DNA from 4 places in the Caminicella sporogenes DSM 14501 genome. Region 1 is predicted to be linked to each of the others. Evidence: riboswitches for the same ligand, from Rfam matches in the RefSeq annotation. Region 1 holds a riboswitch; each other region holds the start of a gene.
What was found. Region 1 has a riboswitch for cobalamin ahead of cobT (nicotinate-nucleotide--dimethylbenzimidazole phosphoribosyltransferase). Riboswitches for the same ligand answer to the same signal wherever they lie in the genome.
Positions count from the first base shown of each region.

Region 1 (6,266 bases):
ATAATTTGTTGGAGGTAATAGTGATATATGAAAGTAATAGCTCTTGTAGGAAAAAGTGGAACGGGGAAAAGTTATAAAGCTTTATCTTTAGCTCATGAAAAGGATATAGAATATATTATAGATGATGGTTTGTTAATTAGGGAAAATAAAATAATAGCTGGCAAGTCAGCTAAAAGAGAATTAACTAAAATATCAGCTGTAAAACGAGCACTTTTTTTAAATGAGGAACATAGAAAATCAGTAATAGATGCTATAGAGAGAGAAAAACCTAAGAGTATATTAATACTTGGAACTTCTGAAAAAATGGTTAGAAATATATCAGAAAATCTTGGAATTAATTATATAGACGAAATAGTTTATATTCATGATATATCTACTGAAGAAGAAATAAAATTAGCTCAAATATCTAGAAATAAAGAAGGAAAACATGTTATACCTGTTCCGACTTTTGAATTAAAAAAACATTTTTCTGGATACTTTTTAAATCCTTTGAGGATTTTTAGAAGAAAAAAGGATAATACTTTGCAGGTATCGGAAAAGTCTGTAGTTAGACCGACTTATAGTTACAGGGGGAAATATGTAATATCTGATAAAGCAATTATACAGATAATAAAATTTGTAGGACAAAATACAGAAGGTTTTTATAAATTTACTAAAATATATATAAAAAATTATCCACATGGAATAGTTGTAGACATAGATGTAATTTTAAGTTATGGAAATGTAGTGACAACTGTTATTAAGAATTTACAAAAGCATATAAAAAGAGAAATAGAAAATATGACATCTATAAATGTATTGGCAATAAATGTATGTGTAAGAAGTTTAAAAATATAATATTGATAAAATGTTTACAAATATGTATATGTATGTTATAATGCAGTTGTGAAGGGGGAAAGGAAATTTTTAAGTAAGCTCAAGGAAAACGTTTTACCTTGTGTTTTCCCGTAATTTCCAATTAAATACTGTCCCTTTGAAGTAAATTTTTTTATTTGAATTATTATTTGATTATTTATTGAATTTATTCTTTTGTCATGTTTTTGGTGGCAAAAGAAAGAAAATAAAAATTAATTTTTATTAGCAAAACAAGGGGGTTTCTTCCAATGGCAGGTCAAAATCTAAATGCAAAAGAGTATATTAAAGAAGTAATTGAGAAAGTTAAAGCTAGAAATGCTAGCGAACCTGAGTTTATTCAAGCAGTTGAGGAAGTACTAGTTTCTTTAGAGCCGGTTTTAGAAAAGCATCCAGAGTATATAGAAGCTAATTTATTAGAGAGAATTACTGAGCCTGAAAGACAAATAATATTCAGAGTTCCTTGGGTAGATGATAGTGGTAAGGTTCAAGTAAATAGAGGTTTTAGAGTTCAGTTTAATGGAGCTATAGGACCATACAAAGGAGGTTTAAGATTTCATCCTTCCGTATATATTGGAATTATCAAGTTTTTAGGATTTGAACAAATTTTTAAAAATTCATTGACTGGTCTTCCAATAGGTGGAGGTAAAGGTGGTTCCGATTTTGACCCAAGAGGAAAATCAGATGCTGAAATTATGAGATTTTGTCAAAGTTTTATGACTGAACTTTATAGACACATTGGACCAGATGTTGATGTTCCAGCTGGAGATATTGGAGTTGGTGGTAGAGAAATTGGATACCTTTATGGACAATATAGAAGAATTAGAGGAGCTTTTGAAAACGGGGTTCTTACTGGTAAAGGTTTAGCATATGGTGGTAGTTTAATTAGACCTGAAGCTACTGGTTTTGGTGTAACTTATTTTGCTCAAGAAATGTTAAAGCATGAAGGAGAAACTTTTGAAGGTAAGACTGTTGCTATATCAGGATATGGTAATGTTGCTTGGGGAGTATGTCAAAAAGTTGCTGAATTAGGGGGTAAAGTAGTTACTCTTTCAGGCCCAGATGGATATATTTATGACCCAGATGGAGTAACTGGAGAAAAGATAGACTATTTAGTTGAAATGTTAAAAGAAAATAAAGGTGCTAGAGTTAAGGATTATGCAGACAAGTACGGTGTAGAGTTTTTCCCAGGAGAAAAACCATGGGGAGTAAAAGTTGATATAATAATGCCATGTGCTATACAAAATGATATTACTTTGGAACATGCTAAGAAAATTGTTGCTAATGGTATTAAGTTTGTAGTTGAAGGTGCAAATATGCCATGTACAAATGAAGCAATTGAGTACTTCCAAAAGAACGGAGTGTTGGTAGGACCTGCTAAAGCTGCTAATGCCGGTGGAGTTGCTACTTCAGCTCTTGAAATGTCACAGAATAGTATGAGAATGTCTTGGACTAGAGAAGAAGTAGATAAGAAGCTTCATGAAATAATGGTTAACATTCATAATAATGCTATGAAAGCAGCTGAAGAATATGGATTCGGATATAATTTAGTTGCTGGTGCGAATATAGCTGGATTTTTAAAAGTTGCTGAGGCTATGCATGCACAAGGAAATTACTAAAATTGTATAAAATAGATGTATAAACTTGTTTAATGAAGGAGAACCTACAAAAATAATTTATAGTAGGTTCTCTTTTAGTAGCAGGAGTTTTTTTAGATATGTAGAATAGATTTAAATATATAAGTCAATATAAAAATTATAGGTGCCCATTTTAGGGAGAATAGGGAATGGAGTGGAAATCTCCAGCGGACCCGCCACTGTAAAGGGGAGCCTTTAAACACTATGCCACTGGATATTAATCTGGGAAGGCGTTTGAAGGTGTTGAACCTGAGCCAGGAGACCTGCCTATAATTTATTGACTCATGAATGATGGTAAAGTTCATGGTTTGTTTGTCATGCACAAATAAACTATGAACTTTTTTTGCATAAAAATAAAAGTTTAAAAAGCAAAATCAAGTTAGTTTAGTAATTAAAAATTATAAAAATTTTATAAAATTGACATTAAAAATTAAAGGATAGAATTTTAATGTTATTATATAAGCTAAAAAATAAATTTTAAAATATAGAGGGAGGAATAATTATGATTTTGTTAAAAGAAACTATTAAAAGGATTGGTGAGCTTGATAGTAAAGCCATGGAAAAAGCAAAAGAAAGAGTAGATAATCTTATCAAGCCACCTGGGAGTTTAGGAAGATTAGAAGAGATAGTTATTCAGCTAGCAGGAATAACAGGAGAAATTTATCCAAAGGTGGATAAAAAAGCTGTTATAGTTATGGCAGCAGATCATGGAGTATTTGAAGAAGGAGTTGTAGTATTTCCACAAGAAGTAACAGAAATTCAAACAAAAAATATGGCAAGAGGAGTTACTGGCGTTTGTGCATTAGCAAAGTATGTAGGGGCTGATGTAGTACCGGTAGATATAGGAGTAAAAGTTGATATAAATGAACCTGGAGTGATAAATAAAAAAGTAAAATATGGAACAGATAATATGGCTAAAGGACCTGCTATGAGCAGAGAGGAAGCTATAAGAGCTTTAGAAGTTGGAATAGAGGTTGCTGAGGAGCAGATTAAAAAAGGTAAAAACATTTTAGCAACTGGAGAAATGGGAATATGTAATACTACTCCTAGTGCTGCTATTGTTTCAGTTATAGGTGGATATGACCCTTTTGAAGTAACTGGAATAGGAGCAAATTTTCCAGTAGATAAACTTAAATACAAAGCAGGGGTAGTAAAGAGAGCTATAGAAGTAAACAGTCCTAATCCAAAGGACGGGATAGATGTCCTTGCTAAAGTTGGTGGACTTGAAATAGCTGGAATGGCTGGAGTAATGCTTGCTGGAGCTGCTAATAGAATACCGGTAGTAGTAGATGGATTTATTTCTTCAGCTGCTGCTCTTATAGCATGTACTATAGAACCAAAGACTAAGAATTTTCTTATACCTTCTCATGCTTCAAAGGAGAAGGGAGCGATATATGCATCAGAGCTTTTAGGATTAAAACCTATGCTTTATATGGATATGAGACTTGGAGAGGGAACAGGAGCTGTACTTGCTCTAAGTTTAATCGAATCAGCTACATATATGAATAATGAAATGATTACATTTGCTGAGGCTGGTATATCTGTATAATTGATAAAAAAGTATATTTTAGTTTAAGTTCTTTTAATGAGAGTTGCAGACTGATATAATAGTTGTAAGTTGATTTTTGAGGTGATATTAAATGCATGTAAAAGAAATAGAAAATGGTATAGTTTTAGAGAATATAAAGGATTTTGAGCTACCTCATATATTTGAATGTGGACAATGTTTTAGATGGAATAAGGAAGAGGATGGGAGTTATACAGGAGTAGCTTTTGGAAAGGTAATAAATTTAAGAAAAGAACATGATAAGGTTTATATTGATAATACGAATTATAACGATTTTAAAAATATATGGCATAGTTACTTTGATTTAGATAGGGATTATGGAAAAATAAAAGAAAAATTATCTGCAATTGATGAAACAATGAAAACTTCTGTAGAATTTGGTTATGGAATAAGAATACTTAAGCAAGATGAATGGGAAACTCTTATTTCTTTCATAATATCTGCAAATAATAGAATACCAATGATAAAAAGGGCTATAGAAGCTTTAAGTGAAAATTATGGCAGTTATATAGGAAATTATAGAGGAAAAAAATATTACAGTTTTCCAAAACCAGAAAAATTATATAATTTAAGTCTTGAAGATATTAATTTTAAAGGTATAGGGTTTAGAGGAAAATATATATTAAATGCAGCAAAACTTGTAGTAAATAAGGAGATAGATATTTATAATTTGAAAAATTTAGAGACCTTTAAAGCAAGAGAAGAATTAATGAAGTTTTCTGGTGTGGGACCTAAAGTTTCAGATTGTGTGATGTTTTTTTCAATGGATAAAAGTGATGCATTTCCTATAGATGTATGGGTAAAAAGGGTTATGGAGTATTTTTATGTTCCGGAGGGGACAAGTTTAAAAAAAATACAAAAATTTGCTGAAGAGAAATTTGGAAATTTAGCCGGATTTGCACAACAGTATTTATTTTATTATGCAAGGGAGCTTAAAATTGGAAAAAATAAGTGATATATAATAATTAAATTTGTAAATTTTATTGAGATGACAAATTTTAGTATTTTTGATAGATTAAAAAATTGTTGAATATTTGAATTTAAAAAAATAGCCTTTGACAAATTTAGTCAAAGGCTAAAGTTTTATTTATTGACAACATTTTTTGCATAAAATTTGTCGATTAAAATGTCGATAAAAAATGATATTATTTTCGACAAAAAATAATATATAATAAAAATATGAATTCGACATAATTTTGTTTATTATATAGGTTTATAATTATGAAAATTAAGGTTATTAATTTTTATTTAGTTTGAATATAATATTGAATTTGGAAATTATTTACAGAGTGAAGTGTAAATAAAATTTTAGTATTGAAAGACTTTTATATATTTAATTTTATGGTATATGCTTTTTTTCTTTTATTGAGTTTTGATGATAGATTTTGAGAGGGAGGAAAAAATATGATACTTTCTGGTAAAGAAATAAAAAATAAACTTGGAAAAGAAATAGTAATAGAACCTTTTAATGAAAATCAATTAAATCCAAATAGTTATAATTTAAGACTTCATAATGAATTATTAGTTTATGAAAATAATATATTGGATATGAAATCTGAAAATAAGACTAAAAAAATTATTATTCCTCCAGAAGGATTGATTCTTGAGCCTAATAAACTTTATTTAGGAAGAACAGTTGAATATACGAAGACAGATAAATATGTTCCAATGCTGGAAGGACGTTCTTCTATAGGGAGATTAGGTTTATTTATTCATGTGACGGCAGGGTTTGGCGATGTAGGTTTTTGTGGATATTGGACGTTAGAAATATTTTGCATACAGCCAATACGAGTATATCCAAATGTAGAAATATGTCAGATATATTATCACAGTATAGAAGGGGATTATGAAAAGTATTCAAGCGGTAAATATCAAAATAATAAAGGTATACAACCTAGTTTGCTCTATAAAGATTTTGAGATAAAAAAATGATGAATAGAGGAAATTCTGATGAAAAAAAGATTTAAAGAGTTTTTTTATTATCTTTTTGGTGGTATATATATACCGAAGGAATTAGTAAATACTAGAGAAAAGATATTGCTTCATATATCGGATACACCGGCTATGCTTTACAGAGGACTTGATAAATTTATAAGAGAATTAAGACCTAATTATATCGTTCATACAGGAGATATTGTTGATAATATTAAGTTAGAAATATATCCTAATAAAATTTGTGAGTATAGAAAAAATTTAAAAAAAATAATAGA
Region 1 is NZ_FRAJ01000010.1:66,907-73,172, forward strand. It holds gene BUA90_RS06945 (Asp23/Gls24 family envelope stress response protein) at 28-837, shown strand; gene gdhA (NADP-specific glutamate dehydrogenase) at 1,104-2,471, shown strand; cobalamin riboswitch at 2,595-2,774, shown strand; gene cobT (nicotinate-nucleotide--dimethylbenzimidazole phosphoribosyltransferase) at 2,992-4,038, shown strand; gene BUA90_RS06960 (DNA-3-methyladenine glycosylase family protein) at 4,130-5,011, shown strand; gene dcd (dCTP deaminase) at 5,461-5,988, shown strand; gene BUA90_RS06970 (metallophosphoesterase) at 6,007-6,266, shown strand, end outside.

Region 2 (6,266 bases), on a different contig from region 1:
CTTTTGATAATACTACATCTTTTCCGTCTATTTTAGGATATTTATTGTTTATATAATCATAAACTTTAATTTCATATGTTTTTCCAACATACTTATCATTATTTGCAGTTAGAGTTACAAAAAACTTTGTTTCTTTAAATACATCTCTGCTGTAGCATCTTACAGCTATTTCTGAATCGTAATCATCTTCAGCTTCTCCTCTTACTAATGTTCCAAAACCATATACACATATATACTTTCCAGCATCAATATTCTCAGGTAAATCAAAATTCTCCTCATATTTACCATTTTCATCTAATATTACAACTAAACTTTCTTCTCCATTAAACTTAAATGGTTTACCACTTGCCTCATGAATCATAGATAATTCTACTTCACCATTTGGCCATCCGGGAGCATCTATTTTAACATTCAATTTATTTTCTGACTCTAAAAATCTTATTAAAGCTCCTCCCATGTCTATAAATAAACTAACAGCATTTATATATTCGCCATTTTCATCATATACCATAACTTTTAAATTTGTTCTACCATGATCTCTTTTTATTGCTATATCCTTTGGTATGGTAAACTCTATACTTGCTATACCTTGTTCATTTGTTTTTGCATTTACTTCTATTTCTTTAAAACCTTCTAGAGCCCCATAACATTTTGAATCTTCTACTTTAAGTTTTATATTTTTTACTTCTCTTTTTCCTATATTTATTTTTCCAACAATATGTACATCTTTGCCATATGCCATTTTATAATAATCAATTGGTTTATAACCGTAATCATCTTCCTTTTTAAAAGAACCAAAATATAACTTTCCTTGCTTTATGTTAATATCTAACTTATCTTCTTCTGCTTCAAAAAGTATAGGTCTGTATGCAATTTTTATATAATTCTTTTTATATACTACTCCATCTACTTCTATCTTTACTTCAAATATTTCTCCTTCTTCTTCTGCCTTATTTAAATCTACATTTTCTCCTGTTATAGGTATACTTATTGATGCTCTACCTTCATTATCAAAAATATGTTTTTTATTGTAATTTACTTTTTTAGTTTTCTTAGATGCTAAAATTATATTAAACTCTTTATTTCTTAAATCTGGAGCATTTATATTAACATTTAAATTATCTTCATTTACATATACTAATTTTTTATCTATATCAAATTCTTTTATAGGATTCTTTATTCTAATAAAAGGAACATAATATCTATTTTTTGATGGCTTTACATAGACATATAATAGAGGATTATTATAAAGCACTGTTTCATCTGGTATCTTGACAGTTTCTGTATAATCTCCGTTTGCATCTAATTCAACTTTATAAAATTTCTCTTTACTTATGTATATACTGTCCCAACTTGAAGAATCCTTGAGTTTTACATAATAAAGTAAATTGTCAGATTTATCAGCATCTATTGATATTTTTAAATCATCTCCAACATTTAATCCTTTATATTTATCAAAACTTACTATTTTATTTAATGGAAATGGTAGTACATACTCATCTGAATCAAATTTAACAACCAAAAGTGCCTTAATCCATCTTATGTCTTCAGGAATTGCAATATTTACACTGCCTCTGCCATCTCCATCTAATATAATATTTTCCATCTCTCTATACTCTCTGGTATTTGGATTTATAAGCCCCACTATACCTTTTTCATTTTTATGTTCAGTTATATGTAAATTAGCAGTAATACTGTCATTAGCAAATTTTTTACTTTCATTGTATATTAAAACCATATCTTTATCATAATTGACTATTTTACTATAATCTACTTCTATAGTTTTCTTCTTTCTATATATAGTTTGTAAACTGCTGTCTTTAAAATTAAAATCTAATGTTAACTTATTATCATTTACACAGTTAGAAACTATATTTTTAGGAATAGAAAAACTATAGTACCCCCTGCCTTCACTATTTAAATTAATTTTAAATGTATTTACATATTTAGAATCTATATCTCTTATTATATCGTCTTCATAATTATCCCAAAAACTAATTTCAACTTCTTTTGCCGATAAACCAGAAAAATATATTTCTCCATATACAGTCCCCTGTACTGTCTTATCTCCATATACAGAAATTTGTACAGTTTCATCTTCATATACTGTATCTTGTACTGTTTTATTCGACTTTTGACTGTCATCAAAAGCATGTACCGTCAAAGATAAATTAAAACCTATATTAGGTACTAATAGTGCTAAAACAAGAACTACAGAAATTATCTTCTTTAGTTTATTCATATAACATCTCCCCTTTAATTTAAAATTTCTCTATAAAATCTACCAAAATAATAAATTTAAATTCTACACTAATATTTTCTACTCTCGATAAATAAGATAATATTTTATTGGGCAAACATATATATGTTTGCCCAGTTATATAACAGTGGGATTTTTTTATATTTAATTAATATTAAATTTAACTTCTTGAGATTTAACTATTTTCAAACAATGATCAGGATCTTCATTTTCTTCATAATACTGCTCTTTTACATAAATATTTACAGTTTTTCCTCTATAATTACTTACATCATCAAAAATAGCTTGTCCATTTACAATATCTGCTTCAATTGACTCCCCATCATATTCCAGCACTACTTTTCCTTCATTTAAATCTACTGTCTCCATCTGCCATGTCCATACATCTTTAAATTTCTCGGCTTTAACATTTACTACAAGTTCTTCATCATCTTGAGTAATATCATTTGATTCTAATTTAGGAAAATATGTGTATGCTGGACAGCAGTAATACCAAGTTATTACATCTCCATCTGAAACTTTTGCTTTATTAGTATCTCCAGCTGAATAATTAGGCAATTCATTGTTCACTCTATACATCCATCCTGAATAATATTTTTCATTTGGCAAATATCTTTTTTCCATTTGAATATCTTTTTCAGATGAACCTTTTCCAATCCCCTGAACATATGTACTTGCACCAGAGCCTACATATTTTAGCAATAAACTTGAATCATTATCACAAATATCTTTCAAAACATCAAAATACGTCTTACTAGTATCAGTGTTTACTTCTTCATCAAATATTATCCCACCATGATCTGAAGTACTCATTATTCTATAAGTAACTGTTGCCGAATCTGCAAAAACAGATATAGAAAGAACAAATACCAATATAAAACTCAATATTCCTATTCTTAGAAATTTTTTCATTTTTAAATCCCCCTTTATAATTTAAATTATCCCACTGTTATAAATAAACATTTAAATTTTCCTATAATAACATTTTTATTATTCAAAAAAAGAACACTACCATAAACATATATTTATGTGGTAGTGCCTCCAGTTTTCTGGTCAGCTCTTCCTTTTATTTATAATTTTATTGACCTTTTTAACTCCTCAACTCTTATCGGCTGCTTATCTTGTACAATAATTTTTATTTCCCCATATCCTGTGTCCCGAATCATCTCAATTAGCTTTTTTTCCCTCTCATTTACATTGATAATCATACTTTCCTTTCTTATACGTTCCATACCCCTTCATCTCCATTTCGCAAATAAAGTTTTATAAATCATAAAAATCCTTGACCTTTTACAGGGAATCAAGGATTTTTTTCCATAACATAACAACTTTAAAATATTTTTTAAGTATATCCCTTATCCCTGGTTAGGTCTATACTTAACGGTTTTGGCAGGTCTCCTGGCTCATGGATCATCAAATCCTTTCACCTTCCCAGAAGTCATTTCCAGTGGTCTTACCGAAAGGTTCTCCCCATTCACAGTGGCCGGTCCGCTCGGGATTTTCACCCGATTCCCTTTTAACCTTTGGCTGTATAAGCCAAAGAACCAAAACCTTTATTATACATATAAATATATTTTATTTTTATTTTATTGTACAATATATACATATTTTTATCAATATATGCAGCATTACATTCTTCCTTCAATTTTCGACACTTTTCGTTATTTTCGCATATAATTTAAATCTAAACTTTTTATTTTTTCCTCTACATATAATTTTTTATTCATAGCAGATTTCCAAAATATGTATGATATAAAAATATAAAAAGCTAGAATTCTTTTTAATCCAAAAGAATTCTAACTTTTTATACTTTTATAACATTATTTTTTTAATAGGTTTCTAAACTTTGCAATGCACCATGCACATTGTGCTCTATTTACTGCTTTTTTAGAATTAAATCCTTTAAACAAAAGTCCTTTTTCCTTTGCAACTTGAATATATCCAAAAGCCCAACCTTTACCTTTTACCTTTTTCTTTCGTGCTTCATTTTCAAGTCCTGCTGCCTTTACTAATATAGTCATCAACTGTTCTCCTGTAATATAACTGTCAGGTGAAAAACTTTTTTCTGAAACTCCTTTTACAAAACCTCTACTTGCACAAACACCTATACTTCCATTTGCCCAATGATTTTCATCAATATCATTAAATTTATTAGAAGCCCTATATTTTTTCTTTTCCCTTTTTAATCCTAAAGCATTAACTAAAATTGATGTAAACTCAGCTCTTGTTACAGGTTTATTTGGTCTGAAAGTCCCATCTGGATAACCTGATAATACATAATCATATACTAAATCCATAGTTTCTTTAAAAGCAAACTGCCCCGGTTTATAATCGCTAAATAATTTTTTTTCAGCCTCAGGTCTATATTTTTCATGAAGCATATCAAATACACACTTATTATGATATGCACTTGCCATACCATACAATGCTTGTTCTGTTGACATTCCATTATCATATATTGGAAGCATATCTTCTTCATTTAAAACATGAGTAAAACTTCCATCTTTAAGCTGAAATCTCATCATAGCTGTTACAGGATTACCCCCACCTGGTTTTGTCCATTCTTTTCCCATAGGATCTTGTCCTAATAGTGTAAGTGCTAAAATAACCCATGAACAACTTTCTGGATTTTCTGTCCCCCAAGAATGAAATCCTCCATTATCAAGCTGTCTGTCATGTAAAAATTGAAGTGCTCTTGCTACTACAGGATTTGACTCATCTTCTCCTAATATTGCAAAAGCCATAAGAGCAGCTGCAGTCATATCTACATCTGATTCAACTAATTTATAATCTTCCGGGTCATCAAAATACTTTACATCCCAAGTAAATCCTCCATCAGAATGCTGTTGTTTTTCAAGCCATTCTAAACATTTATCTCTATTTGGAATAGGCTCCCCTGCACAGTGAAGTGAAATAACTCCAAAAATATGAGCATTTATCAAATCTTCTCCAATTGGTTTTCCCGTCTTGTTATCTGCAACTGAATCTGCAAAATGCCCATTTGGCAGCATAGTACTCTTTTCTATCTCAACTAAATTTAGCCCTCCAAAATCTCTCGGATCTTTTCCAGCCGCACATACACCTATAATAGTTCTCTGAAAATCTGTATTCTTTACTTTAGAAAGTCTAATACCTTTCCTTACTTCCATTTCTCTCCAATATGCAGCATTTTTACCATTTACAGTCCACTTAGGTCCGCTTACATCTTCCCCAAATCCAAACAATCCCAAAGCAGGCCAATCTAACAATCCTCTAAATTCCTTATCCTTATAATTGTCATAATAATATTTTATTGTCTTTTGAGCTGCCTTGTATAAATCTTTTCTAGTAAAATTAGTTTGAATTCCATAGACATTTAATACCGTATTATTAATAATCATTACAAGAGTAAAAAATAGAGTTAAAAATCGTATAATCCCTTTCCTTTTCATCTTCATTTTCTTATACACCCCTTTTAAATTTAATTTTTTCTTATCCATATATCCGCAATAAATAAAAATAAAGCTAATGGTATAAAAAGATATTTTAAAGACTTTTTTGACTTGTTCAATAAAGTAATAGGTAAATCAAATATATTCAAATTCTCATCTAATATATTGGCAAAATTCGTTAATAAAATATTTTTAACGTTTATATCTTGATTAATATCATACTCAGGAGAATAATCTAAATATATTGTACGAACAGTTCTATTTACCTCTTTATCACCATGATATATATGAAATGTCAATACATAATCACCTAATCTATCTAAAACTATTTGTCCTTGAAACTCACCCAATCTTATTTGTTTAAGATTTATTTTTTTCTGCACGTCTTCTGGTCCTTGAATCACTACTTGTGCAGACATTTTTTCTTTCTTTTTACCTGAATCTAAATAAATAAAAACTTTACAGCCATCTTGCAGGATTTGAACCTTCACATCTTTATATCTGTAAATATTTAAAGCTTCATTAATTATTTTGCCCCACTGCCTTTGAAATTCACCCCAATTTATCCAGTCACT
Region 2 is NZ_FRAJ01000008.1:49,078-55,343, forward strand. It holds gene BUA90_RS12260 (S-layer homology domain-containing protein) at 1-2,242, opposite strand, end outside; gene BUA90_RS05685 (DUF4430 domain-containing protein) at 2,405-3,172, opposite strand; gene BUA90_RS05690 (DUF2292 domain-containing protein) at 3,331-3,492, opposite strand; cobalamin riboswitch at 3,632-3,824, opposite strand; gene BUA90_RS05695 (S-layer homology domain-containing protein) at 4,081-5,697, opposite strand; gene BUA90_RS05700 (VWA domain-containing protein) at 5,721-6,266, opposite strand, start outside.
Region 2: it holds a riboswitch for cobalamin, as region 1 does, so the genes downstream of both, BUA90_RS05690 (DUF2292 domain-containing protein) here and cobT (nicotinate-nucleotide--dimethylbenzimidazole phosphoribosyltransferase) in region 1, are expected to answer to the same signal.

Region 3 (6,266 bases), on a different contig from region 1:
TGTAATCGTAAACTTTTCTACTAAGAGCTTGTACTGGATAAATATCTGCTCTTCCTACTCCTATAATCTCTTTATCAAGTCCTAAAGAAAAAAGATTTTCAGTATGAGCTGAATAAAGAGATATTATTCTCTTAGCTGGTTTTTCCATCTTTATCCTATACCCTGAATCATCTACAATATCGATAGCATATTTTTTATTATCAAAAATACTTACATTATCAAATGCTTTTTCTATATACGTTCTTCCTAAAAACAAAGTTATTATTAATACAAGTGAAATCTGAATTATAGTTTTAATTTTGACATTTTTCATATGATACACCTCATGCAAATTATATTTAAAACAAAATATTACACAACAAGCATAGCCACTAAATTTAGCAGCTATGCTCTTTTTAAACTAAACAGTTATAATTTAATTTTTATTCTTCATGAGCTTCTTCTTGTCCTTTTATTGCCTCATGAGCATGTTTTAAATAAATATCTTGAATACCTTTATTTTCTCCTAAACCATGTAAATACACTTCTACTTCATAACCTGCTTTCTTTAAAACAGTTTTCCAAGAATCATCTTCATCTCCTGCCATGTCATTTGTAGCATGGTCACCTGCAACAAGCATAAATGGCATTAATGTTACTTTTTTAATATTATTTTCTTTAAGTCTGTTCATAACTTGCTCTAATCCAGGATAACCTTCAACTGTTCCAACAAACACATTTTTATGTCCTAAATCATGTAAAACATACTCTAGCTCAGAATATGTAGCATTAGCAAAATGATGTGTTCCATGTCCCATAAATACTACAGCTTCATCATCTTTTAGTTCAGGCAACTGAGCCTTTAAAGCCTTCACTACTTCTAAATAATCTTCTGTTGTAGTAAGTAATGGTTTTCCAACTTTAAGTTTATCAAAATCTCCTTCATAAGCTGCTACTTGAGCTAACAATTCATCATATTCTGCACCATTCATTATATGTAAAGGCTGTATTATAACTTCTGAATATTTTTGTGATTTTAAGTAATCCAGAGCTTCTTTTACATTGTATACATCTATTTTGTCTCTTTCTTTTAATATATTTATTATTGTCTGTGCTGTAAAAGCTCTAACTATGTCATAATCTGGAAACTCTTCAGCAAATCTCTTTTCTGTAGCTTCTATAGTAAGTTTTCTAGTATCTGCATAGCTTGTACCAAAACTTACTACAAGTATAGCCTTCTTATTTGGGTCTTTGCTAACTTCTTGCGGCTTTTGTGAACAGCCAGTAGTAGCTCCTAAAGCTAAAATAAAAACCATCATTAACACTAACATTTTTTTCATAAATACATCCCCTTTCTAAATTAAGTTATTAAAAAACCTTTCCCTTCAATCAATTCAACATCAACAGCAAAAACTTTTTTTATTAAATCTTGATCTAAAACCTTTTTTGAATCTCCATATCTTACCACTTTGCCATTTGAAATAACACATACCTTATCACTAAACTTATAGACTAAATTCAAATCATGCATGATTGATAAAACAGTAATATTTTTTTCTCTAATTACCTGTTTTAATAATTTTAAAGATTTTACTTTGTATGCAATATCCATAGCAGAAAAAGCCTCATCTAATAACAATATCTCCGGAGATTGCGACAAGGCTCTTGCAAGCATTACTCTTTGGTATTCTCCTCCACTAATTTCTGTTACTAATGAATTCATGAATTTATAAGTATCTGTTTTTTTCATAAAACTTACTACTATGTCTATATCTTCATCAGTTGGTTCATTTAATCTTTCTCTATATGGATTTCTTCCCATCATAACTATATCAAAACATGTAAATGGAAAGCTTATATTTGTCCTCTGCCTGACTACTGCAATTTTTTTTGAAAGTTCTTTTATAGTATAACTAGATAAATCTCTCTGCCTGTAAAAAATTTTTCCCTTTTTAGGCTTTAATTCGCCCGTCAAAATATTTAACAGTGTAGTCTTTCCACACCCATTTGGACCAATAATAGAAATAAACTTACCTTTATCTTCTCTATCAATTTTAAAACTTAAATTTTCAAATATATTAAATTTGCCATATCCAAAAGTAATATTTTGTATATCAAACATAACTACCTTGTCCTTATCTGCGTTTTTTAAAGAAGATATATATAAAAAATGGTCCTCCAAATAAAGTTGTTATAACTCCTACAGGTATTTCTACATTAAGTAGAAGCCTTGAAAGATTATCTGCTAATACAAGTAAAAGTGCCCCACATATTGCCGAAAGAGGAATAAGTATTTTATTTTTTGTAGATACTGCAAATCTCAATATATGGGGTACTATTAAACCAACAAAACCTATTATCCCACTTACTGATACACACACAGCAGTTATAAGTGATGCTAATACAAGATATACTTTAGTAATCTTTCCCGGATCAACCCCTAATGACCTTGCTTCCTTTTCTCCAAGAGTCATAATATCCAAATCATCAGCAAAATATTTACAGAGTATAATACCTATTAATATTATCGGAAAACTAATCATCACCTGTGTCCAAGTTTTTGATGATAAACTGCCCATTAGCCAATATACTATCGCTGCTACTTCTTCTCCTGATAAACTTTTTAAAAAGCTAATACCAGCTGAAAGAATTGAGCTAACTATTATACCTGCAAGTATAAGATTTGATGAAGATATGTACCCATCTTTCAATGATATTTTTAGTACAACTAGCAGTGTGCAAATTGCTCCAATAAAAGCACTCGGCATTATAGGAATCATTTTGTTAACTACAAAAAGATTTAGAAAAATTGCCAATACAGCTCCAAATGCAGCACCTGTCGATACCCCTATAGTATATGGGTCAGCTAATGGATTTCTAAGTATTGATTGAAATACAGTCCCTGATACAGCAAGTCCAGCTCCAACTAATGCTCCAATTAAAACTCTCGGCACTCTTATATCCCATACTATAACTACTACATATTCCTCAAAATTATCTAATAATTTAGAATTAATTAATTTTCCAGTTATAATTTTTGCAACAGTAGAAAAGCTTAAATCAGCTCTTCCAAATGATATACTAAAAAGCATTATTAATATTAAAGCTAATAATAATATCAACGTTAAAAAAAAATTTCTTCTTTGATTTCTTTTTATAGATTGTTTTATATTTATATGTTCATCAACCATTATTAACTCACCAAATCATCGCTTATAAAATTTAAAAGTAAAATAAAAAACCTTGCGGAGAATCGCAAGGTAATTTAACAATACTAACCGAACATAAGAAAAATAACTTATGTCCTATAACAATTTAAATCAACCCTTGCTTCCCTCCGAAGCGGTTGTCTATTTTTTAAGGCAGGTTTCCTGGCTCTGGCTTCTTCCTACTCTCTGACCTTCCCATCTGATACTCAATATTAAACAATACTCATCAACAGATAGTGGCTTTCAACAGATTTCGTCTGCCATCACAGTAGCGGGGGCTGCAGAGGATTTTCACCTCTTTCCCTTTTAACTTCTAAATTAGAAGCACCTTAAAAAATATATTAAGTTTTCATATATTTATTATTATAAAGAATTTTTACAATGTTTGTCAATATATATCGAATAATAGATTAATTTAATAATCTTTACATCTTAAATATTAAACAATGAAAAAGGATATTCCTTATAAGGAAGTTTTGATTCAAATCTGCATAAATTTTTATTCTTTGGATGATTAAATGTTATACTACTTGCCCATAGAGCAATTTGTGTCCATTTTCTCATCTTTACAAAAGTTTTATTGTATTTATTATCTCCCCATAACGGCAATCCATTGTAAGAAAACTGAACTCTTATTTGATGATGTCTACCCGTTTTTAAAAAAATTTTTACAAGGCTAAGTATTCCGTATTCCTTTGTATCAACACTGTCTATTAACTCATATTCAAGTATAGCTTCCTTAGCTTTTTTTGTATCCTTTGTAACTACTTTAGACATATTAACAGTCCTAAGTTTTAATAGATAATTCCTTAATTCAGCCTTCTCCTTCTCAGGCTTTCCACAAACTACAGCATAATATTCCTTTTTAAATCTCTTTGTCCTTATCTCCTCAGACAACCATGCATTAGCTTCTCTTGTCTTTGCAAATACCATTAATCCTCCTACAGGCCTATCCAGTCTATGTACAAGTCCTATATAAGGATTTTTTGCAGCAGGATAATTTTTCTTTAAATATTCCTTGAGTAATGAAAGCATATCAATATCTCCAGTCTTATCACTTTGCGTTGGCATTTTCGGTGGTTTTTCAGCTACTATAATATGTTTATCTTCATGTATTATCTTTATATCTTTATCTTTTAATATTTCTAAAATAGTTCCTTTCATATTCTCTACTCTCCTAACTATCAATTGTAAGTTCTATATTGTAAATTTTAGGGTCAATTACTCAATATCTTAAAATAATCCATAATTCTCAACTTGCTAAATAATTATGAGCTTGTTGACAAATTTATATTTTCAATCTTTTAGTCTTATTTTGTCTACAATCTGAATTATTGATTTCTTTATAATATAATTAGATTATACAACATTTTTATATAAAAAATAACAAAAAGTAGAGAACTCTTTTTTTGAGCTCTCTACTTTTCTATATAAATCTATTATTTAGTTATTAATTTAAGCTCTACAGGTATAAAATCTGCTACCTTTTCACCTTTAATAATTTTTACAGCATTTTCAACTCCCAAACTACCAATTAAACTTGGCTGTTGAGCTACAGTTGCTGCCATTTTTCCTTCTTTTACAGCTTTAACAGCATCATCTGTTGCATCAAAACCTACTACAATTATATTTCTTCCACTTGCTTCTATAGCTTTTAATGCCCCAAGTGCCATTTCATCATTATGTGCAAATACTGCATCTATTTCAGGCTGTGCTTGTAATATATTTTCCATTACATTTAATCCCTTTGTTCTATCAAAATCAGCTACTTGTCTTGCAACAACTTCTATATCAGACTTACTTATTGCATCATTAAATCCTTTTCCCCTATCCCTTGCTGCTGAAGTACCTGCTATTCCTTCAAGTTCAACAACTTTACCTTTTCCTCCTAATTTTTCTACTATAAATTCTCCAGCCATGGTTCCACCAGCTACATTATCAGAAGCTACATGAGTTACTACTTCTCCACTATTTGCTCCTCTATCAAGTGTAATAACCGGTACATTCTTTTCATTTGCTCTCTTTATAGCATTTCCAACTGCATCTGAATCTGTTGGATTAATAAGAATTACTGAAACACCTTGAGTTAATAAGTCTTCAACATTTGCCAATTCCTTTGCTGGGTCATTTTGTGAATCCAAAACAATAAGTTCTACTCCTAATTCCTTAGCTTTTGCTTCTGCTCCTTCTTTTAGTGTTACAAAGAATGGATTATTTAGCGTTGAAACAACAAGACCTATCTTCTCTTTTCCATCTTCTGCAGGTTTAGCACCACATCCTGCTAAAGTTCCTAAAGTTAGCAGTAAACACAATAATAATGCTATACTTTTTTTCATCTCTAAACTCCTCCTTTATATTTTTTTATTTTTGTTTTCTATCTAATAACACCGCAACTAATATCACTAGTCCCTTCGCTAAAAATTGATAATATGAAGAGACATCCATGAGATTTAGTGCGTTGTTTAAGATACCTATTATCAATGCACCTATAATAGTTCCAAGTATTGAACCAACTCCACCTGCAAGACTAGTTCCTCCAAGTACAACTGCTGCAATAGCATCTAATTCATATCCTGTTCCAGCAGTAGGCTGAGCTGATGAAAGTCTTGCAGTAATTATAATCCCTGCTAAAGCTGATAAAAGTCCACTAATTCCATATACATATAATTTTATGTTATCAGTACTTATTCCAGATAATTTTGTAGCCTCCTCATTTCCACCTAATGCATAAATATATCTTCCAAGTCTTGTATATTTAAGAATATAATATCCAAGCGCAAATACCAAAATCATTATGTAAATAGGAATAGGTATTTGTAAAAAATATCCACTACCAAGTTTTGAAAAGATTTCTGCATTTTTTTCATAACCTATGCTAATTGGTTTTCCATTAGTAAAAACAAGTGTAGCTCCTCTTGCAAAAGTCATTATTGCAAGTGTAGCAATAAAAGGTTGTACTTTTCCCTTACTAATTATCACTCCATTTAAAATTCCAATAACTGCTCCAATAACTAATGTTATAATAACTGCAAGAAATGGATTTAATCCAGCTGATACCATACTTGCTGCATATGCCCC
Region 3 is NZ_FRAJ01000008.1:76,690-82,955, forward strand. It holds gene BUA90_RS05785 (ABC transporter substrate-binding protein) at 1-313, opposite strand, end outside; gene BUA90_RS05790 (sirohydrochlorin cobaltochelatase) at 423-1,319, opposite strand; gene BUA90_RS05795 (ABC transporter ATP-binding protein) at 1,340-2,101, opposite strand; gene BUA90_RS05800 (FecCD family ABC transporter permease) at 2,115-3,170, opposite strand; cobalamin riboswitch at 3,324-3,535, opposite strand; gene BUA90_RS05805 (RluA family pseudouridine synthase) at 3,621-4,352, opposite strand; gene rbsB (ribose ABC transporter substrate-binding protein RbsB) at 4,628-5,524, opposite strand; gene rbsC (ribose ABC transporter permease) at 5,550-6,266, opposite strand, start outside.
Region 3: it holds a riboswitch for cobalamin, as region 1 does, so the genes downstream of both, BUA90_RS05800 (FecCD family ABC transporter permease) here and cobT (nicotinate-nucleotide--dimethylbenzimidazole phosphoribosyltransferase) in region 1, are expected to answer to the same signal.

Region 4 (6,266 bases), on a different contig from region 1:
GATTTTTATTCGAAAGAGAAGACGTAGAAGGAGCTATTATTTTAGTAAATGGAGAACCATTTGAAATAGATGGAAAAGTAGTAAAAACAGATAAAAATGGAAATGCAACTTTAAAGTTTGATAGAGATGGAACATATACGATTTCTCTGATAAGATACAAAAAGAATAGAGGAAATTATATAGATATTGTAAGACCTGTACCGATAACTATTAAAGTAGGAACAGGAAAATTAAGTGATGATGAACAAGCTGTAAAAAATCCAGAATATAGTAATGAAGATAAGATTGTCAGTGATAAAAATGCTAAAGAAAGTGAGCTAGTAAAGGCAATAAAAAGTGTTGCCGATAAACTAGGTAATAAGATAGATGGATTGAAGACAGAAACAGAAGCAGTAAAAGCAGTAAATGATGCAAAAGATGTTTTAAGTATTATGAAAAAAGCCTCAGAAAAAATTAAAACAGAAAAAGGAGCAAAAGAAATAGCAGATAATAATGTAAAAGTAATGAAACAGTTAATAAAGCTGGTAGAAAAGATAAAGAAAGAAGAAGAGAAAAAAGAAATAAACAAAGTAGCAGCAGATAATGTAGAAATAACATTAAAAGTAGTAGAAAAGATTAAAGATGTAGAAGAAATTAACAGAGTAGTAGAAAATGTTATAGAAACATCTGTAGAACTTATAAAGAAAATAGGAAGAGAGAGAGCAATAGATATAAAAGATAAAGTAGTAAAGTTAATAGAAAAAGTATTAGAAAAAGCAAGTGAAAAGGAATTAGGTGGAAAAGAAGTAAAAATAGAAGAGGAAAAAGCAATAGCAGTAGTAGATATTAAAATTATTAAAGAAATAGCAGAAAATACAGTAAATACAGTAAAAATGATAAAAGAAAAATTAGACAGAGATATAGTAGAAAAAGGGCTAGAAAAGAAGATAACTATAAAAATACCAGAGGTGAATAAAAAGGAAATACAAGCAAAGCTTCCAGTTAATATGGTGAAAATATTAAAAGAAAATGGAATAGAAAAAGCAGTAGTAAAGACAGAAAATGTAGTATTTGAAATAACATCAAATACATTTAAAGAAAAAGATAAAGAAGTAATATTAAGTGTGAAAACTATTGATAGAAATGATTTAACTCCACTTGAAAGAAATAAAATACCAAGTGAAAGTATAGTAGTGCAATTAGAAGCAAAAGCAGGAAAGGAAAAAATAAATAGTTTTAAAGAACCAATGGCAGTAAGTATACCATATAACGGAGAGGTAAAAGATAGTGAAACAGTACAAGTATTTCTATTGAAAGATAATGGAATAGTAGAAAATATTGGCGGGAAGTATGATAAAAATACAAATATGGTAACTTTTACGACACCACATTTTAGTAAATATTTTGCAAAGAAAGTAGATAAGAATGAAATAAAAATAACATTTAAAGATTTAAGTGGATATGAATGGGCAAGAAAGGCAATAGAATCTATTGCAAGTAAAGGAATAATAAGAGGAAGAGGGGAAGGAATATTTGACCCGGCAGCTAAAATAACGAGGGCAGAATTTGCAACTTTAGTAACAAAACTGATGGGATATACTGCAGAGGATATTGAATTATCATTTAAAGATGTAGCAAAAGATGCTTGGTATTATAAGAGCATAGCAGCTGCATATAAAAATGGATTAATTAAGGGTAAAAGCAAAAGTGTATTTGACCCAAATGGAAATATTACAAGAGAAGAAATGTCATTAATAATAGCAAAAGCGTTAAGGCAAAGAGGGTTTAAAAATGCAATGCCAGATGAATTAAATATTTTTACAGATAGAGATGAAATATCAGTATGGGCAAGAGATGCAGTAAGTATGTGTGTAAGAGAGAGTATTATAAAAGGTATGGAAGATGGAAGATTTGTACCAAGAGATAAAGCAAACAGAGCACAAGCTGCAGTTATGCTTTACAGATTATATCAATTAATTAAATAAGAATGAAAATAGACTGCTGTCTTAGTGGAGATGGCAGTCTATTTTTTTACTTAGATATTGTTATGTTGCTAATGATTAATCTTTTTGTTATAATTTAAGTCAGAAAATTTAATAAAAATTAATTTAGGTTCTCTATTTAGAGATTAAAAGGGAAAGAGGTGGAAATCCTCTGCAGCCCCCGCTACTGTAATGGTGGACGAAATCTGGTATATAACACTGTGACTTATGTCATGGGAAGTTCAGAAAGTAGGAAGAAGCCAGAGCCAGGAGACCTGCCTAAATAAAAAATCTTCGGAGGGAAGATGTTGCTCAATGATATGATATTAAAACATTATGTTGCGTTGAACAACATAATGTTTTTCTTTGTTACAGTATAAAAAAGAAACCTGAGAAAAGTTATCAGGTTTTATATATATTTATTATTTAAAAGGGGTGTGAGTACATGGAAAAATTTGCTACAAGAAATCTGAAAATTATTGCAAAATTGATGATAATTGCTATGCTCATTTTTGGCATAACTCCAATTATGCCAGTAGTTGAGAAGCATTACATTAGTAATGCTGTATCTAAGGAAAAGTCTGTGTTTGAAGTTGTATATAAAGCCGTATATTATCATTATGATAAATATACGACTGGAACTCCAGTAGATGCAGGTTATGGAAAATTTGGAGCATATGAAGCATATATACTTACAAAAGCAGGAGAAACAGTATCAGAGTGGGTGTATAACGGTTCAAATTTAAAAGAAGACGTAATAAAACTAATGGACGATACAATAAAAAATTCAGATAAGAAAAAGAAAGATTGGACTGGAAAAGAAGTTTATGCAAAATCGTCAAAGAGAGCAGCACAAGAGTATTTGGCAGCAAAGGAATGGGGAGAAAAGGATAGAGCAGAAGCTTTACTGAATATATTAAAGCAGAGACAAGAAAGAAATGAAGATGGTTCATTAGATGGAAATCCATATTCAGATATACCAGCATATGAACTTTTAGGAAGAGCAGGGGATATAGAAAAAATAGATGTTTCAAAAGCAATAGAATACATATTAAAAAGTCAAGACAGCAGTACAGGAGCATGGAGTAATAGTTATAATGATTTTATGCTTACAGCTCAGGCAGTAAGAGCTTTAGCATATTTAAAAGATTATGCGGGAAGTAAAGTAAATGAAGTAGAAAATGCTATAAATAGCGGATTAAAATGGTTAAAGAGTAAACAGCAGTCAGATGGTGGATTTAAAAGTAGTCCTTATGATGATGTAGCAGTGGATACTGTAGAAGTAATATTGACATTAGATGTACTAAATATAAATTTAGATAGTTGGACAAGCAGTGAAGGAAAATCTCCAGTAGATTATTTAAGAGAAAAGACATTAAATAGCGATGGAAGTTTTGGGACATATAGAAATTTAGTAGATGCTACATGGGTATTAGATGCTTATACCAGATTGAATTTGTTATCAGTAAAAGAAAATGATAGTAGTGATGATGGAGAAAATGTTCAGCCTTCTGATTCTACTATTAAAGTATATATAGCGATAATTGGAAAAGATGGAGAAATAATATGTTTTCCAAGGACAGTAATTTTATCAAAAGATAATAAATATGGTTTGACAGCTTTAGGAGCTTTAGATGCTGCTGGAGTAGATTATAGAATAAGTAAAGAGTGGGATGGATTTGTTGAAGAGATAGAGGGAATAAGAAATAAAGGTATGAATGGTTGGATGTATGCAGTTAATGGAAGTATACCATCAGTTTTAGCAGCAGATAAAAGAGTTAAATCTTCTGATAAAATATTGTGGTGGTATAGTGAAGATTCTATGGGAAAAGCTCCAAGCTGGCCAAGTGATAATTCATCATCAGCTCAAACTGTTATAAGTAAAGAAAAGGCAGAAAAAATAGAAAAAAAATTAAAAGAATATGATAAAAAACTTTCAGATATAAAAAATAAAACTATTATACTTAAAACTGAAAAAATAATGGATTTGGAAAAAGCTAAAAAATTAAAAGAACAATTAGATAATAACAAAGTAAAATTAAGTTTAAAAATAGGAAAAGATGGAGGAATAATAGCTGATACAAAAGTGGAAGAAGTATCTTTATTAGTGCCAGAAAGGGCATTGACTAAAAATAAAAATATTAGTATTGAAGAAATGAATAAAAACAGTAAAAAACCAAAACAATATGCTGTAAAGATTAATTCATCTATTTATGAATTTAAACCAAGTGGAATTAAGTTTGATAAACCAGTTACTATTAGTATCAAACTTCCTGTAACTAAAGATATGAACTTAGATAGATTGACTCCTGCATGGTATGATGAAGAAAATAAGAAGTGGATACCTATATCAGGAGTAATAGATGCTGAGGAAGGAATAGCAGTATTTAAAGTGAATCATTTTACTAAATTTGCAGTAATTGAAATGCCAAAGAGAGTATTTTTTAAAGATGTTAATGAAAATGTTGGCTGGGCTAAAGATGCCATTGAAATTTTAGCAGGACAAAATATTATAAAAGGTACTGGCAATGGCAGATATGAACCACAAAGAGCTATAACTCGTGCTGAATTTGTTAATTTGATTGTTAATGCATTAAATTTATCATCAAATAAAGATAGTGATATAATATTTAAAGATGTAAAGGATACAGATTGGTTTAGCAAAGCAGTAAAAATTGCATATGAAAACAATATAATTCTTGGAGATGAAGAAGGCAGATTTAGACCAAATGATAAGATAACTAGAAATGAAATGGCAGCGATTTTTTATAGATTGAACAAATCTGATGCAGATGTAAAAGATTATAAATTAAATATAAAAGATAAATCTCAAATTCCTATATGGGCATTAAATGGAGTTAAGTATGTATATAAAAAGGGCTTAATGATAGGATATAAAGATAATACATTTAGAGGGGACAAACTCTTTTCAAGAGCAGAGGTAGCAGTAGTTATTTACAGGTATTTAAATGATAATAATAATTAAATAAGCTGTATAAAGGGGAGAATAGTTTCTCTCCTTTAGCTGTTTAATAAATGTTTATATATATTCAGACGAGGTGTTTAAATATGAAGATAAAAAATTTTTCTAAGATATTTTTTATAATAGTTTTAATTTCTTTAGTTATAAGTGGGTGTGGAAGTAAGAATGGAAGTAGTTTAAATGGTCAAGCTGTATTAGTAGTAACGAAGAATTATGGAAAAGATGTTATATTTGATAAAAAAGTTAAGATAGATAAAAATTATACTGTTATGGATATATTAGAAGAAAATTTACAAGTAGGAACTAAATGGGGTGGAGATTTTGTATCAGAAATAAATGGTATAAAAAGTGATAATGGAGGAGTAAGTGGAAAACGTCAAGATTGGTTTTATTTTGTAAATGGGGTTTGTGCAGATACGGGAGCTTCAGAATACGAAGTAAAAAGTCAGGATATTGTGTGGTGGGATTATCATCCTTGGGAAAATATGAACTCTGCTAATTCTGCTGTTATAGGGTGTTTTCCAGAGCCTTTTATTCATGGGTATAGAAATAAGCCTAATAAAGTTATAATAATGGCTTCAACAGATAATTTAGATTTAGCAAATTCTTTAAAGGATTCTATTTTATCTAAAGGAGCTGAAAATATTGAAGTTAAAAAGTTAGATGAAAATTTAATAAAAGATAGATTAGGACCTACTATTGTTATTGGACAGTGGGATGAAATAAAAAAATTAAATTACATAAATAACTTAAATGAAGAATATAAAAAATCTGGAATAAATGTACATTTTAAAGATGAAAAAATAGAGTTATTAAAGTATGATGGGACTGCTGTAAAAAAAATCAAAGAAAATGCAGGAGTAATTACTGCAGTTGGTGAAGGTTTAGGCGATGATAAGCCTTTGTGGCTCATTGTAGGAATTGATTCTAAAGGGCTGGATAAAGCAGTTAATTTGTTAGTTAATAATCCAGAAAAAATCAAAAATATGTACAGTGCTGTTGTTACATCAGAAGAAATTATAAGTTTACCAATACAATAAAAAAGGAAGAGATTTGATTATGTTAATGTATAGAGAGAAAAATAATTTATTTTATAAATTACATCCTCTTACTAATTTGTTGTACATATCTTTGATTTTATTTTTTTCATTTATTTTTTCAAGTCCTATATATTTACTTGGATTATTTATATCAGTAGGATTAGTTATTATTTCGTCAGAAAATTTGTCTGAATGGAGAGGATATTTGAAATTTTCTTTAATATTGATTGCTATAATAATAGTGGTAAACGTTATCATTGTTAAAGCTGGTTCTACTGTACT
Region 4 is NZ_FRAJ01000008.1:40,022-46,287, reverse strand. It holds gene BUA90_RS12260 (S-layer homology domain-containing protein) at 1-1,964, shown strand, start outside; cobalamin riboswitch at 2,073-2,258, shown strand; gene BUA90_RS05675 (S-layer homology domain-containing protein) at 2,407-4,947, shown strand; gene BUA90_RS05670 (DUF4430 domain-containing protein) at 5,031-5,984, shown strand; gene BUA90_RS05665 (energy-coupling factor transporter transmembrane component T family protein) at 6,004-6,266, shown strand, end outside.
Region 4: it holds a riboswitch for cobalamin, as region 1 does, so the genes downstream of both, BUA90_RS05675 (S-layer homology domain-containing protein) here and cobT (nicotinate-nucleotide--dimethylbenzimidazole phosphoribosyltransferase) in region 1, are expected to answer to the same signal.